DNA from 3 places in the Halomonas sp. I1 genome. Region 1 is predicted to be linked to each of the others. Evidence: predicted binding sites of a transcription regulator. Region 1 holds the regulator's gene; each other region holds the start of a gene.
The links. The regulator sigma-54, encoded in region 1, starts transcription at its own class of promoters, with help from an activator protein. The targets are predictions, from matches to a motif close to TGGCACNNNNNTTGCTNT.
Positions count from the first base shown of each region.

Region 1 (5,413 bases):
CGCTTGTTGGTCAGAGTGAGCTTGCGACTCGGCACGGACTCAGGATTCCTTTTCTTGGTCGTGATCGTCCTGCTCGGGGGTGGACGTCGTTTCCGAGGGGAGGCGGCTGAGATGAATGCCCAGTTCGCGGTGGCGCAGGCGGACGCTGGGCTGCTGAACGGCCAGGTCGTGGGCCAGGCGCTCGGCCAGGTAGACCGAACGATGCTGGCCGCCGGTGCAACCGATGGCTACGGTGAGATAACTGCGTTGGCTGGCCAGGTAGCGCGGTAGCCAGCGTTCTATCCAGGCCAGGATGTCCCGGCGCATCTCGTCGACCATCGGGTAGCCGTCGAGAAAGTCGATGACGCTCGAGTCACGCCCGGTGGCATCGCGCAATGACGGGTCCCAGTAGGGGTTCGGCAGGCAGCGCGCATCGAAGACGATATCGGCGTCGAGGGGAACACCGCGCTTGAAGCCGAAGGACTCGATGGTCAAGGCCAGGGCTTCCTGTCCGCGGTCGGCCACCTGGTCGGCGAGGCGGCCGCGCAGGTCATGCACCGAGAGTCGTGACGTATCGATCACCAGGTCGGCGAGGTCGCGGATGTCTGCCAGGGAAGCTTCTTCCTGGTCGATGGCCTCGGCCAGCGTCATCCGGTTGTTGCGGGTCAACGGGTGGCGTCGTCGAGTGGCCGAGTAGCGTTCGAGCAGGATGCGCGCATCGGTGGTGAGGTAGACCACCTGACACTGAACCTTCCTGTCGCGCAACTCATGGAGTAGCGTCGGAAAGCGTTGCAGGGCATGTGGCAGGTTGCGGGCATCGATGCTGACGGCGATGGAGCTGCGTGCCTGGGCATCGTGCAGCTCATCCACCAGCGAGCCGAGCAGCATGGCCGGCAGATTGTCGATAGCGTAGAAGCCGAGATCCTCCAGCGCCTGCAGGGCGATCGACTTGCCCGAGCCCGAACGGCCGCTGATGATCACGATCTGCATGGCGGATCTCCTGGTCGAATGGCTGGCCGGATGGCCCGGGAACGGGGGCCGTCAGTCGTGTTCGGCCGGCGCCTGCCGGCGTATGGCCTCGACGAGTCGTTCGTGCAGGGCATGCTGGCTATCGGCGCGCCGCAGGGCATTGCGTGTGTCGGCATCATTCATCACGGCAGCGACCTGGCCGAGCAACGCCAGGTGGGCGTCGTCGGCCTGCTCGGGAACCAGCAGCACGAACACCAGATCGACGGGGTCGCCGTCGACCGCATCGAAGTCGATCGGGTCGGCGAGCTTCAGGAAGCCGGCGATGGGGGCCTTGCAGTGCGGGTTGCGGGAGTGGGGGATGGCCACTCCGTGTCCGATGCCCGTGCTGCCCAGACGCTCGCGACCGATCAGTCGGCTGAAAACCTCCTGACTGTCGAGGCTGGGTGTGTTCTGAGCGATGAAGGTGCTGAAGAATTCCAGTACGCGCTTTTTGCTCCCCCCGGGGACATCGAAAAGGGTGCGCTCGGGGGGAAGGATGGTTTCCAGAGTCATGACGGGTCAGCGTGCGCCGGCGGCGCCCTGGGCGCGCGCCTGGGATTTTTCCTTGTGTTTCACCAACTGGCGATCGAGCTTGTCGGCGAGGGCATCGATGGCGGCGTACATGTCGCCGTCCATTGCTTCGGCATGCAGGTCGGCACCAGCAGCATGCAGGGTACAGGCAGCCTGTTGACGTTCTTTCTCCACGGAGAGCGTGACTTGCACGGTGGTGATGTTGTCGTAATGACGTTCGAGGCGCGCGAGCTTCTCTTGGACATAGTCACGCAGGGCGTCGGTCAATTCCACATGATGGCCGGTGAGGTTGACTTGCATGACACGCTCCTTGCTCCTTGGGTGGTGACTCGATTGTAACCCTTTTTGGAGTCGAGCAAACCCCCTGCGCAATGCCGTCGGTGACGTCCCGTGGTAAACGCTCAGCGAAGGCGTTTGCGCTGGCTCGAGGAGGGGATGTTCATCGATTCACGGTACTTGGCCACGGTTCGTCGTGCCACATCGATGCCTTCCTCGGCGAGCAGGGTGACAAGTCTGTTGTCGGAAAGCGGCTTGCGTGTCGATTCTTCCTGAATGAGCTTGCGGATTCGGGCGCGAATGGCAGTGCTGGAGTGCGCATCGTCGCCCCCGCCGACATGACTGGAGAAGAAATACTTGAGCTCGAACACGCCACGCGGTGTGTGGATGTATTTCTGGGTGGTCACCCGGGAAATGGTCGATTCGTGCATCTCGACGGTCTGGGCGATGTCGGCCAGTATGAGCGGTTTCATGGCCTCCTCGCCGTGTTCCAGGAAATCCAGTTGGCGGACCATGATCTCGCGGCCGACCCGAAGAAGGGTGTCGTTGCGACTGGCCAGGCTCTTGAGTAGCCAGCGTGCTTCCTGGAGGTGGTCCTTGAGGAACTGGTTGTCCTGGCTCTTGTCGGCGCGCCGGATCAAGGCGGCATAGTCGGGCTGAATGCGCAGGCGCGGCATGGCGTCGGGATTGAGCTCGACCTGCCAACCATCTTCGGTGCGTCGGGCGACCAGGTCGGGAATGACATAGTCGTCGCTCTCGCTGGCAAAGGCGCTGCCCGGGCGGGGGTCGAGGTCTCGGATCAGGGCGATGGCTTCGTCGAGGGCCTCATCGTCCAGGCTGAGGCGTCGTTTCAGCAGACGCCGGTCATCGCCGGCCAGCGCCTCGAGGAACTGGCGGGCCAGACGCCGAGCCTGAGGAAGTCGGGGAGTGTCCTGGGGCAGGGCCGCAAGCTGCAGCAGTAGGCACTCCCGCAGGTCGCGGGCGAAGACGCCGGTGGGGTCGAACTGCTGCACTTGAAGCAGCACCGTTTCGACTTCGCGACTGGATAGTCCTTCCAGTCCCTGGGCGCGCAGGCCGTCACGGATCTCGTCCAGAGGCTGGTCCAGGTAGCCGTCGTCGTTGACCGCGTCGATCAGGCTCTCGGCGATACGCGACGCGCGTTCGTCCAGGCCGCTCATGGCCAGTTGCCAGGCCAGGTGGCCCTGCAGGCTCTGGCCGGCCGCCTGGCGCTCGAAGTCGGGAGCTTCGCCACTGCCGGTGCCTCCCAGGCTTCCCAATCCGGCGTCCTGGTAGGTGTCGGACCAGTCGCTGTCGACGGTCAAGTCATCGGGAATCTCGCTGGCCCAGTCATCCTCGGGGGCATCGCTGACGGCCTGTTCGCCGAAATCGTCGTCGAGCTCCAGCATGGGGTTGGATTCCAGGGCCTGCTGGACCTCCTGGCGAAGATCGAGGGTGGAGAGCTGCAGCAGGGCGATGGCCTGCTGCAGTTGGGGCGTCATGGTCAGCTGGGTGCCGAGCCGCAGTTGCAGGGAAGCCTTCATGGCCATAGGGAAAGAGATCCGCTCAACGTGCGAGAAACCCCCACCCTAGTCCGCTGGGTCGGCGCATGCAAGCCTTGTTAAAAGCAATTATCATGCCATTGGCAATTAGCATGCCTCGGAGATAAAGTTCTCTTTATATCAGTTTGTTGTGATTCCACGAGGCGCATCAGCGCTTGGCAGGGGCGACTCAGAGCCGGAAATCCTGGCCCAGGTAGACGTCACGTACTCGTTGGTTGGCGAGGATCGCCTCGGCGTTGCCTTCGGCGATGATCTGCCCGTCGCCGACGATGTAGGCGCCATCACAGATATCGAGCGTCTCGCGAACATTGTGATCGGTGATCAGTACGCCAATGCCGCGTGCCTTTAGCTGGCGGATGATGTCCTTGATTTCACCGACGGAAATCGGGTCCACGCCCGCGAAGGGCTCGTCCAGCAGGATGAAATCGGGTTCGGTTGCCAGGGCGCGCGCGATTTCCACTCGGCGTCGCTCGCCACCGGACAGGGTCATGCCCGCGTTGTCACGGATGTGGGTGACGTGAAAGTCCTCCAGCAGCGACTCCAGGCGGGCTCGGCGGCCGGCGCGATCGAGGTCCTTGCGCATCTCGAGGATGGCCATGATGTTGTCGGCCACGCTCAGCTTGCGAAAGATCGAGGCTTCCTGGGGCAGATAGCCGATGCCGGCGTGGGCGCGTTCGTGCATGGCGGCGTCGGACAGGTCGTGATCATCGATGGCGACTTCGCCGGCATCGGCGCGGACCAGGCCCACGATCATGTAGAAGGAGGTGGTCTTGCCGGCACCGTTGGGGCCGAGCAGGCCGATGATGTGCCCCTGGCCGATCGCCAGGCTGATATCGTGGACCACGCGGCGACGCTTGTAGCTCTTGGCCAGGTGGCGAGCATGAAGCGTTTTCATTGGGAATCCTGTTGCTCGGGTTCCAGGGTCATGCGTACCCGCTGGTTTCCTTCGACGCCCTCGGCAGAGGAACGCGCCTGTACCACGCGGCGGTCGAGGAAGTACTCCAGATAGCCGCCATCGAAGGTGTCGCCACCCTGGTGGAGTTCGGCTTGATCGACGAGCTCCATGCGGCGCTCGGCCACATGGTAGACGATGCGCTGCCCCCAGCCGCGCACCAGCGGTTCGTCGGGGGCGGGCTTCTGTTCGATGTAGGCACGTTCGCCGGTGGCGATGGCCTGGCTCAACTGGCCGGCGTCGTTGCGGCGGATTTCCACTCGTGCGCCGGTCAGGCGCATGCTGCCTTGCTGGATGCGGACATCGCCTTGATAGACGGCGGTGCCGGCACGGTCATCGAGATCCAGCCGGTCGGCTTCGACCTGAATCGGCGCGCTGGCGTCACCCTCCAGCGCCAGTGCCGGGGGGGCAGCAAGCGTCAGCATGGTCAATGTCAGGCCCAGCAGGGGGGCGAGGGACTGTCGCGTCATGGCTCGGGGTCCTCGTCGGTTGCCGGCGGATGGTGGCCGCGGACATTGTCGGTCAGTCGAACGCGATTGTCATGGAGCCAGGCATCGAACCGTTGGCCTCGCATCGATTGAGGAGGCTGGCTCACGGTAGTGGGCGTGTCGCTCCATGCATGGCCGGTATCGGCATCGTAGTGCAGCGTCCGGGTGGTCAGGTGCCAGCGTTCCTCGGGGGCCTCCAGGTGGACGTCGCCAGCGAGCACCAGAGGGTTGCCGCCGGTTTCCAGACGGCCCTTCTCGGCTCGGGCGAGCCAGCGTCGGCCATCATTGTCGCGGAGTCTGACATCGGGATTTTCCAGGCGCGTGACGTCGTCGACGGGCGTGTGCACCAGGCGTGGCGTGACCAGGTGCTGGTGGGGGCGCCCCTCGGCATCGAAACGCGTCGCCTCGACGTCTTCCAGGTAGTAGTCCGGTTCGCCGGCAGCATCCTGTGGCACCGGGCCGGGAGCATCGGTGTCGCGAGAGTCGAGCAGGGCCAGGCCGCCGCCCAGAAGCAACAGGAGGAAGAAAAGCCAGGTGCGAAAACCGGGGCGTGGTAGTCGCATGGGTCAGGCCTGATCGTTCAGGTAGGTGTCGAGTACGGTATCCCATTGCCCCTGGGC
Region 1 covers NZ_JAVXUS010000023.1:47,839-53,251, reverse strand. The annotation lists gene RSO41_RS17225 (HPr family phosphocarrier protein) at 1-35, opposite strand, end outside; gene rapZ (RNase adapter RapZ) at 40-969, opposite strand; gene RSO41_RS17215 (PTS sugar transporter subunit IIA) at 1,021-1,500, opposite strand; gene hpf (ribosome hibernation-promoting factor, HPF/YfiA family) at 1,507-1,818, opposite strand; gene RSO41_RS17205 (RNA polymerase factor sigma-54) at 1,920-3,341, opposite strand; gene lptB (LPS export ABC transporter ATP-binding protein) at 3,523-4,248, opposite strand; gene lptA (lipopolysaccharide transport periplasmic protein LptA) at 4,245-4,775, opposite strand; gene lptC (LPS export ABC transporter periplasmic protein LptC) at 4,772-5,356, opposite strand; gene RSO41_RS17185 (KdsC family phosphatase) at 5,360-5,413, opposite strand, start outside.

Region 2 (5,413 bases), on a different contig from region 1:
GAAGAGGTTGATCACGCCCTGCACCACGCTCGCCATGACCGCCGCGAACATGATCGGGATCCCCTCGATCAGGCTGCTCAGCGAGTTGACGATGGTATCGATGATCTGGGCCTGCTCGAGAATCACCTGAATGGATGCCGCCACGCCGATCACCAGGGCGCCGGCGGTCACACCGGCCGCGCCTTCCATCATCTGCTTGACGATGCCATTGGCCCCGAGGCCATTGATGGCACCGATGACGATCGCCAGCAGCAGAAAGATGCCGGCGATCTCATTGATGTACCAGCCGGACATGAAGACACCGAACAGCATGGCCACCAGGCCACCGACGAACACGCCCAGGGTGAGCCAGTCGCGGCGGCTCATGCGATAGTCACTCAGGTGCTTGCTCAACGTCTCGGCATGCGGCGACTCCTCGAAGTCCATGCGCGTGACGCGCTTGCAGATATACAGCGAGAGCAGCGCCAGCGACGTCACCACCAACAAGGTGCGCAGCCAGGCACCGGAGAAGGTCGGCAGCTCGGCGATGCCCTGGGCCACGCCCACGGTATAGGGGTTGATCGGCGACAGCGCGAAACCGATGCCGATACCGCCCACCGCCATGGCCGTTCCCACCAGACTCGAGCAGCCGATCGCACTGGCAATCAGCACGGCAATGGGCACCAGGGCAATATTGTTCTCGAAGCCTACAGCGACGCCGAAGAAACCATAGATGAAGGTACCCACGGTGATGATGACGTTGCGCCGTTCGACGCCGACGCGGCGCACGGCCACCCCGATGGCGTTCTCCAGGGCTCCGCTCTTCTGCAGGATGTGAAACAGTCCGCCGGCGATGAAGACGATGAACAGATACTGCGAGGCCGAAATCAGCCCCTTGGGAATCGCCACGAAGATATCGAAGGGATGGATCGACGCCACATCCTTCAGATACTGAAAGGAATCCGGCACCACGGCGGTACGGCCGTCACGCATGACACGCTCGAACTCGCCGGCGGGAATGAAGAAGGTCAGCACATAGGTGGCGACCAGGATGAGGAAGATCAGCACCATGGGATCCGGAACGGTCCGGTACCACGGCTTGCGTTCGCGCAGCGTCTGCTCTTGTAGGCTCATGTCGTTGTCCTTGTTGGGTCAGGGATCGAGCATCACCGTCAATTTATCATGATAAATTGACGGGTCAAGAATCCCCTATCAACGCGAACGCTCGATGCGCAACCCATGCCGCCGCAGCTTTCTCACCACGCTGGGCTGGCTGATGCCGAGGCGCTCGGCGATGGCATAAGTCGAAGCCGCCTCGCGACAGAGTCCGGCCAGGATATCCCGCTCGGTGCGAGCCAGGGCATTCTGGAGCGTCTCCCCCTCGGCAAGGCCACGGCGTCTGGAAGAGGCCTCCTCCGCCGGCGCCACGACTCGCTCGACACCCCCTGTCTGTTCGACCTCTTGCCGAGGGCGAATCACATCCTCCCTCGCCGAAAGCCAGGCCCGTTCCAGCCAGTTCTCGAGCTCGCGCACGTTGCCGGGCCACTCCCGGCCCATCAACATCTGCCAGGCATCCCGGGCGATGATCTTGTCGCGACCATAGCGCGTGTTGAGGCGCTGCAAGTGTCGCTCGACCAGCCCGGGAATATCCTCGCGGCGCTCCCGCAACGGCGGCAGGGTCACGGGAATGACGTTGAGACGATAATAGAGATCCAGCCGGAATCGGCCGGCCTCGACGCTACGCGCCAGATCCTGGTTGGTGGCCACCACCAGGCGGAAGTCGACGCGCCTCGCTCGCGTGTCGCCGAGCCGCGTGATGAAGCCGTCCTGGATCACCTTGAGCAGCTTGGCCTGCATCGGCAACGGCAGCTCGCCGACCTCATCCAGGAACAGGGTGCCGCCCTCGGCCTGCTCCATCAGTCCCGCCTTGCCACCCGGCGCGGCGCCACTGAAGGCCCCCTGCCGATAGCCGAACATCTCGGATTCGAACAGACTCTCGGGGATCGCCCCGCAGTTGACATCGACGAAGGGCCCCGCCTGCCGTGGACTCCAGCGATGCAGCTGCCGCGCGAAGGCGGTCTTGCCGACGCCCGACTCGCCGAGCATCAACACCGTGGCATCCGTCGGCGCCACCCGCTTGAGCAACAGCGCGACCTCGCGCATCAGGCCGCTGCGAGCCTCCAGGTCCGCCAGTTCGAGCTCGGCGCCGGCCTCTTCACCGCCACCCCGTCTCAGGTGTTCGTTGAAGCGCCGCTGCAGCAGCGCATATTCCTCCTGCAGCAACTGCAGGTCGGTGAGGTCCATCGAGCGACTGACCACGGCGACAAGCTTGCCGGCATCGAACACCGGGTGCGCCTGGGCGATGACCCGACGCCCCGTGCTGGTTATCTGCGCCACCTGAGCCGGCTCGCCGGTGCGCATCACCTCCAGACTGACCGAGGGCCGCAGCACCCCCTCGGCTTCCAGCGCCTGGACCGTGGTGCGGCAGAGGTCCTCGCGAGACATGCCGTATACCGCCGCCGCTGCCGGACTGACATCGCGTATTCGTCCATCGGCCTCGACCACGAAGAAGTGATCGTGGGCGGTTTCGATGATGGTGCGCAGGGTCAAGGAGTCAAGCTCGCTCATGGTATCGATTCATTTCTGGATCATTGATCCATAAGTGTATCACCCAGCCGCCCAAAGCGATTCACGACTGAATCAACAGATTCGCTAACCAACTGAAAAAACGGAAAATAACGTTATGGCACACTTCCTGCTTGGACCGGGAGACAATCACCACGACTCGGGAAGCCCACCATGAGCGATTTCAACCAGCCCCTCGGCGGTAACGAGATGCCGCGCTTCGGCGGCCCTTCCACCATGATGCGTCTGCCCACTCAGGACGACGCCACCGGCCTCGATGCCGCCTTTCTCGGCATCCCCATGGACATCGGCACCTCGAACCGTCCCGGCACTCGCCTGGGACCGCGCCAGATCCGCGACGAATCGCGCATGCTGCGCCCCTACAACATGGCCACCCGCGCCGCCCCCTTCGACAGCCTGCAGGTGGCCGATATCGGCGATGTGCCGATCAACACCTTCAACCTGCCCAAGAATCTCGACATCATCACGCGCCACTATGACGCCGTGCTCGCCCAGGACTGCGTGCCCCTGACCCTGGGCGGCGACCACACCCTGACCTGGCCCGTGCTGCGCGCCATCGCCAAGAAGCACGGCCCGGTCGGGCTGATTCATATCGATGCCCACGCCGACATCAACGAGCAGATGTTCGGCGAAGAGGTCGCTCACGGCTGCCCCTTCCGCCGTGCCCAGGAAGAAGGTCTGCTGGACAGCAACCGCGTCGTCCAGATCGGCCTGCGCGGCACCGGCTATGCGGCCGACGATTTCGACTGGTGCCGCGACCAGGGGTTCCGCGTCGTCACCGCCGAGGAGTGCTGGTACAAGTCACTGGCGCCCCTGATGGCCGAAGTTCGCGAGCAGATGGGCGACCGCCCGGTCTACATCTCCTTCGATATCGACGGCCTGGACCCCTCGGTGGCACCGGGCACCGGCACCGTGGAGATGGGCGGCCTGACCGCCCAGCAGGGCCTCGAGATCGTCCGTGGCGCCCAGGGGCTCAACGTGGTCGGCGGCGATCTCGTCGAGGTCGCCCCGCCCTACGACACCAGCGGCAACACCGCACTGATGGGCGCCACCCTGCTCTACGAGATGCTGTGCGTGCTGCCCGGCGTCCAGCATCGCGACTGACACCCGACTATTATTGCCCGGCCCACCGGCCGGGCATCCCATTACAACGCTAAACAGGGTTTCACCATGTCCTCCTCTCTCGACTCCACACCGAATACCGCGACGGGCGGCGCCCCCATCGGCAAGGCCGGCCTGCTCAAGTTCCTCGTGCCCTCCTTGATCGGCATCGGCATGTTCCTGGTACCCTTCTCGACGGGCGACACCATCAACATCGGCATGGGGCTGCTCGCCGACGGCCTCAAGGCGATGCTCGGCGATTCCCTGCCCGCCATCGCGACGGTCGTGTTGTGCGCTTCGGCGCTGCTGACGCTGCTGGTCAAGTTCGCCAAGCCCGGCTGGGCCCGCGATAACGCCCTGGGAGAACTGTTCGACGTGGCGCCACTATGGATGGCGATGCGCCTGCTGGGCGCCCTCTTCGCGTTGATGACCTTCTTCCAGGTCGGGCCGAACGTGATCACCGCCTCCTTCACCGGCGGGGTGATGCTCAACGACCTGGCGCCGGTCCTGCTGACTTTCTTCTTCTTTGCCGCTCTGCTGCTGCCTTTCCTGGTCGACTTCGGCTTCATGGAGTTCATCGGCAGCCTAGTCCGCACGCCCTTTCGCAAGATTTTCGGCCTGCCGGGCCGCAGCGCCATCGACGCCACCGCCTCCTGGATGGGCTCGGGCACCGTGGGCGTGCTGATCACCACCCAGCAATACGAACAGGGCTACTACAACCGGCGTGAAGCCTCGGCGATCGCCACCAACTTCTCGATCGTCTCCATCGCCTTCGCCCTGCTGGTGACCAGTTTCATCGGCATCAACCACCTCTTCATTCCCTTCTACCTGACGGTCGTGGTGGCCGGCCTGGTCGCCGCGGTAATCGTGCCGCGCCTGCCGCCGCTGTCACGCAAGCCGAACACCTACTACGAACCGGCGGGTTGCCAGATCGCCGAGGAACGTACCGGCTCCGCCGGCCTGCTGCGCTACAGCCTCGGCATGGCCGTCGCCCGGGCGGAGAAGGCACCGGGGGCACGCCAGCTCCTGCGTCGGGCCCTGTTCAACGTCGCCGACATCTTCTTCGGCCTGCTGCCGCTGGTGATCGCCATCGGCACGGTGGCCCTGGTGTTCGCCGAGTTCACGCCGCTGTTCACCTGGCTGTCGTATCCCATGGTGCCGATCCTCGAGTGGATGCGTGTGCCCGAAGCCGCGGCCGCCGCGCCGGCCACCCTGGTAGGCTTCGCCGACATGTTCCTGCCGGCGGTGCTGGCCAGCGACATCGAGAGCGAACTGACCCGCTTCGTGATCGCCTGCCTGTCACTGACCCAGTTGATCTACATGTCCGAGATCGGCGCCCTGCTGCTGAAATCCAGGATTCCGCTCAAGCTCTGGGAGCTGGTGGTCATCTTCCTGCTGCGTACCGCCATCACCCTGCCGATCATCGTGGTCATGGGCCACTGGCTGGTCGGCTGAGGAGCCTGTTCATGAATGACACCGACCGACACGACATGACCTGCGCCGAGCTGCTGATCCGCCTGCTGCGCGACACCTACCAGGCGGATACCATCTTCGGCATCCCGGGCGTGCACACCGTGGAACTCTACCGCGGCCTGCACGACAGCGGCCTGCGCCACATCACACCGCGCCACGAACAGGGCGCCGGCTTCATGGCCGACGGCTATGCCCGGGCCACCGGCAAGCCCGG
Region 2 covers NZ_JAVXUS010000006.1:86,958-92,370, reverse strand. The annotation lists gene RSO41_RS09280 (YfcC family protein) at 1-1,113, opposite strand, end outside; gene RSO41_RS09275 (sigma-54 interaction domain-containing protein) at 1,192-2,607, opposite strand; gene speB (agmatinase) at 2,779-3,729, shown strand; gene RSO41_RS09265 (YjiH family protein) at 3,796-5,181, shown strand; gene RSO41_RS09260 (5-guanidino-2-oxopentanoate decarboxylase) at 5,193-5,413, shown strand, end outside.
Region 2: speB (agmatinase) is a predicted target of sigma-54. The motif match lies at 2,724-2,741, and genes of this name have one in related genera.

Region 3 (5,413 bases), on a different contig from region 1:
TCGAGGCGCTGCGCACCCAGCTCGAACAGCGCCGGGCGGGATGTCACGACGCCTTCAGGCCCAATCGCCTGGCCAGCCGATGAAGATTGCCCGGGTCCATGCCCAGTGCCCGGGCCGACGCCGCCCAGTTGCCGTCATGATCGCGCAGGCTTGCCTGGATGTGATGCCGCTGAAACGCCTCGGTCGCTTCCTTCAGCGACAGCGACGGCCCGGCCGATACTGCATGGGCACGCATGGAGACCGCCGCGCCGCCGTCATCAGGCAGGTCGAGGTGGTCAGGCGTGATCAGTGCCACGGCCTGGCGCCGATCAGCGGTCGCCGGCGTTTCATGATCTCCCAGCGCCCGTAAGGCCGCCCTGGCCAGCGTATGTTCGAGTTCCCGCACATTGCCCGGCCAGTGCCAGGCCAGCAGCGCCGTCTCGGCCTCCGCCTGCAGCCGCAGGTTGTTGAGCCCCAGACGAACCCTGTTGATCTCGAGAAAATGGCCGACCAGCAGCGGAATATCCTCGGGGCGATCCCGAAGGGGCGGCACATGCAGGGGAAAGGCACTCAGCCGATGATAGAGGTCCGCGCGGAATCGGCCGGCCTCGACTTCGGCCTCGAGATCGCGGTTGGTGACGGCGACGACCCGCACATCGACCTGGCATGGCGTTTCGCTCCCCAGCGGCTGAATCTCGCCTTCCTGCAGCACGCGCAACAGCTTGGGTTGAAGTGACAACGGCAGCTCGCCGATCTCGTCGAGCATCAGGGTGCCGCCATCCGCCATCGCGAAGTGACCCCGCCGGTCCTCGGTCGCCCCGGAGAAGGCGCCGCGCCGATGGCCGAACAGCTCGCTCTCGATCAGGCTCTCCGTCAGAGCGGCGCAGTTGACCTTGACCAGCGGCCCCTGGTGGCGGCCCGAGCGCCGATGCAGGGCACGTACCGCCAACTCCTTGCCCACCCCCGTTTCCCCATGCAGCAGCACGCTCATGTCGGTGGGCGCCACCAGCTCGATGGCATTATCGAGCTGGCGCATGGCGCGACTGTTCCAGCGCCAGCCGACCTCGGAAGACGACGCTTGAGTCAAGGCCTCGCTGAGACGGGTACGGGTCGTGCGCAACCGCTCGGCCAGGCGCAGGCAGGTGCCCAGTAGCCGCGCGATACTCAGCAGTTGATCGTCATCGAGGCCGTCCAGACACCCCGGCTCGAGCGCATCCAGCGTCAACAGGCCCGTCAGTCGCTCCTCATCGCGCAGCGCGACGCCGAGGCAGTCATGCACGTCGCTGAGGTCCTCATCGATCAAACCATCGAAAGGGTCCGGCAGCGGACTGTCATGGGGAAATCGACATACCCCGGGATGGCTGGCGATCGCGGCAAGCCGAGGGTGGTCCTGCAACGCGAAGCGTCGCCCGCGCACCTCATCATTGAGTCCCAGCAGCGCCACCGGTCGCAAGGCATCGCCATCCATCACCATCAGGGTGCTGGCATCGGCGGGAAAGTCTCCTACCAGGGCCCGGAGCAGGTGGCCCCAGTGCACCTCGGACGCCTCATGCTCCGCGAGCTGGGCCAACAGCGTACGCAGCGCCTTGAGAAACTCCGTCATTCGCTCCCCCTCCGATAGGCCGACATGATAACGAGACTATGACAGTCAATTGTCATAATGACACTACCAATGTCATATCGACCAGTGTCATTTAAACACTTCCAGGCCGAAAACCGAGTATGAGCTCACTGACAGATGCTTGGAAGCATCCTGGAATTCGATATACGACAGACAGTTATAGCCAACCATGTGACGAAGTGTCGCAATGACAGCGAGGTGGAACACCCCTTGCTCCTACAGGGTGTCTCCACCCACATCCTGAATCGAGGCTGACGCGAACCATGCTGACACGTGCACAGGAAGACATCATCGACGCCACCGCCCCCGTCGTTGCCGAGCACCTCACGACCATCACCCAACGCTTCTATCCATTGATGTTCGAGCGCTACCCCGAGGTCGAGCCGCTCTTCAACCAGGCTCACCAGGCCAACGGCGGGCAGCCGCGGGCCCTGGCCGGCGCGGTCCTGGCCTATGTCCAGCTGCGCAAGGAACCCGCCAGGGCACGGCGCACCCTGGAAACCGTGGTCAACAAGCACGTCTCGCTGAACATCCAGCCCGACCAGTATCCGATCGTCGGCGAGTGTCTGATGGCCGCCATCGGCGACGTCCTGAGCGAGGCCGTCACGGAAGAGATCGCCGATGCCTGGGGGGCGCTGTATCAGGAACTGGCCGATCTGCTGATCGATCTCGAGAGCCAGCGTTACCGCGAATTCGCCGAATCCACCGGCGGCTGGCGCGGTACCAGGTCCTTCCGGATCGCCGACACTCGCCAGGAAAGCGCTGTCATCCGCTCCTTCATTCTGGAGCCGGAGGATGGGCGTCCCGTAGCCGCCTTCCAGCCCGGCCAGTTCATCGGCGTCCGCCTCATGATCGACGGCAAGCCGGTCTATCGGCACTACAGCCTGTCGGCCTATCCCAATGGCCGCAGCTATCGCATTTCCATCAAGCGCGAAGCCGACGGGGTCGTCAGCCGCCACTTTCACGAGGCCCTGAGTGTCGGCGACCGTATCGAGCTGCTGCCGCCCGCCGGTGACCTGACTCTGCCCGAGGAGGGACACGATCCGGTCATGCTGCTCAGCGGCGGCGTCGGCCAGACGCCCATGCTGTCGCTGCTTCGCCAGGCGCTGGAACAGGGACGACAGGTCGTCTACCTGCATGCGGCACTGGATGGCGATCATCACGCCTTCGGCGATGACGTCAACGCCCTGGCACGCGACTATCCCGATCATCTGCGGGTCATCACGGTCTACGAGCAGACCGACGATGGCGCCGCTGTCGATCATGTCGGACGCGTGCATCACGACCTGATCGCCCGCCACCTGCCCGCCGGCACGCCGCACTGCTACTTCGTCGGGCCACAGGGCTTCATGGTTGCCGTCGATGGATACCTGCAAGCACTGGGCGTGCCTGAAGAGCGCCGCCACTTCGAGCATTTCGGTCCTTCCCGCGCTCTCGAAGCCGCCTGACGACAGGCCACGCGCGCCACACCGGACAGTCGCCGCCCGGCGGCTGTCCGGCCAGGCCGCGCGCCCACCCTCACGAAACCCGCAATGCTCGCTCTTCCTGGCGATGCTGCAAGGGCGAGATTCCGAAGTAGCGCTTGTAGTCGCGGCTGAACTGCGAAACGCTGCGATACCCCACCGCCGAGGCCGCCTGATTCACGTTGCAGGTCTTCTGAGCCAGCAGCTGTTGCGCCTTGAGCAATCGCAGCCGCTTCAAGTACTGCAGTGGCGATGCCTGCACGATTTCCTTGAAATGCTGATGGAAGGTCGACGGGCTCATGTTCGCCTGACGAGCCAGCGCCTCCACCGACACCTCGTCCGCATAGCGGGTATGCAGCCGCGACAACACCTGGACGATGCGCGAGTAGTGCCCCTGGTGCAGCACCAGAGCACGAAGCGCCGGCCCCTGTCGGCCCCTCAAGGCTTCGAACACCACGTCCCGCACTCGCGACGCCCCCATGGCAGCCGTCTCGGCGGGATCGTGCAGGGTCCTCAACAGCCGCTCCACCGCTCCCTGCATGCCATCGGTCATCGATACCGACGCCATCGGCACCGGCGACGCTTCAACCTCGCTCGAAGGCTGGCCGCCCCCTTCACCGATCATCGTCACCAGCTCGCCGAGCAACGCCGGATCGAGGTGCACCGCCACCCCCAGCAAGGGTGCTTCAGCGGAGGCATGGGTCTCGCACTCGAAAGGCAGCGGCAGCGTCTGCACCAGATATTGCCCGGGGCCATAGTGGATCTCCCGGTCCCCCAGGTAGCCGATCTTGTACCCCTGGGCCACGATGATCAGGCTCGGCTCGTAGATCATCGGCGTGCGGCCGCTCGGCCGATGCATGGCCATCAAGGACACCCCGGGCAGCTGGGTCGGCGTATAGCCGTCACCCTCGACCAGGGGCGCCAGCAGATCGACCAGCGAACCGGCGTGAGATTCTGTGATATGCATCCTGAAATCCTTCCTCCATGCCCGGGGCCATCGAAGATTCATCGGGCCGCCCCTTCATGACGGGCAAAAGCGAGTTCGTAGAAAGTAGCAAAAATGCGAGAGAAACGTGGATTCACGGCGGGCTCGACCAGCGCCATGATAATTTCTTGTCGCCTCGGGGCTACATGATGGCGGCATCAGCGCTTCCACGGTACAGAAGGACGCCACCTCTCGGAGAAACGGGCAAAAAATCCGGAGGAACGTCGGTCCTCAGCGCCCCTCGCCGCTTCCATAATGAGCCCAGCCTCACCCCGAGGCATCACAGACCGACAGGAGAGCCATTCATGAGTCAGACTCGTGCCTATGCGGCCCATGCGGCCGACCAGCCCCTGGCCCCCTTCGCCTTCGAGCGCCGTCAGCCGCGCCCGGACGACGTCGCCATCGAGATCCTCTACTGCGGCGTCTGCCACAGTGACCTGCACTTCGCCCGCAACGACTGGGGCATGACACGCTTCCCCATCGTGCCCGGCCACGAGATCGTCGGCCGCGTCACCGCCGTGGGTGACGACGTCAGCCGCTTCCAGGTCGGCGACATGGTCGGTGTCGGTTGCATGGTCGATTCCTGCCGCCACTGTCAGCCCTGCCAGGACGGCGTCGAGCAGTTCTGCCTCGAAGGCTTCACCATGACCTACGGCAGCGATGACCGCCAGGACGGCACCATGACCCAGGGCGGCTACTCGGACAGCGTCGTCGTCAGCGAGCACTTCGTGCTGCGCATGCCCGAAGGCCTCGACCCGGCCGCCGCCGCCCCCATCCTCTGCGCCGGCATCACGACCTATTCGCCGCTCAGGCACTATGGCGTCAAGGCCGGCCACAAGGTCGGGGTGATCGGCATGGGCGGCCTCGGCCACATGGGCGTCAAGCTGGCCAAGGCGCTGGGTGCCGAGGTCACCGTCTTCACTCGCTCCGAGGCCAAGGTCGAGGAAGCCCGTCGTCACGGCGCCGACCATGTGGTCGTCTCCGGTGATGCCGCCCAGATGGAGGCCGTGGCCGAGACCTACGACTTCATGCTCGACACCGTTCCGGTACAGCACGACCTCAATCCCTATCTGGCGACCCTGAAGTACGACGGCACCCATATCCTGGTGGGCCTGCTCGATCCCATCGAACCGGCCATCGAAGGCTTCAACCTGGTCTTCAAGCGTCGTGTGCTGGCCGGCTCGCTGATCGGCGGCATCCCCGAGACCCAGGAACTGCTCGACTTCTGCGCCGAGCACGACATCACCTGCGACATCGAGACCATCGACATCCAGGACATCAACACCGCCTATGAGCGCATGGAGAAAGGCGACGTGCGCTACCGCTTCGTCATCGACATGGCGTCGCTGAAGAACGAAAGCGCCG
Region 3 covers NZ_JAVXUS010000009.1:115,691-121,103, reverse strand. The annotation lists gene RSO41_RS11400 (biotin/lipoyl-binding protein) at 1-83, shown strand, start outside; gene norR (nitric oxide reductase transcriptional regulator NorR) at 44-1,582, opposite strand; gene hmpA (NO-inducible flavohemoprotein) at 1,864-3,048, shown strand; gene RSO41_RS11385 (AraC family transcriptional regulator) at 3,119-4,030, opposite strand; gene RSO41_RS11380 (NAD(P)-dependent alcohol dehydrogenase) at 4,354-5,413, shown strand, end outside.
Region 3: hmpA (NO-inducible flavohemoprotein) is a predicted target of sigma-54. The motif match lies at 1,800-1,817, and genes of this name have one in related genera.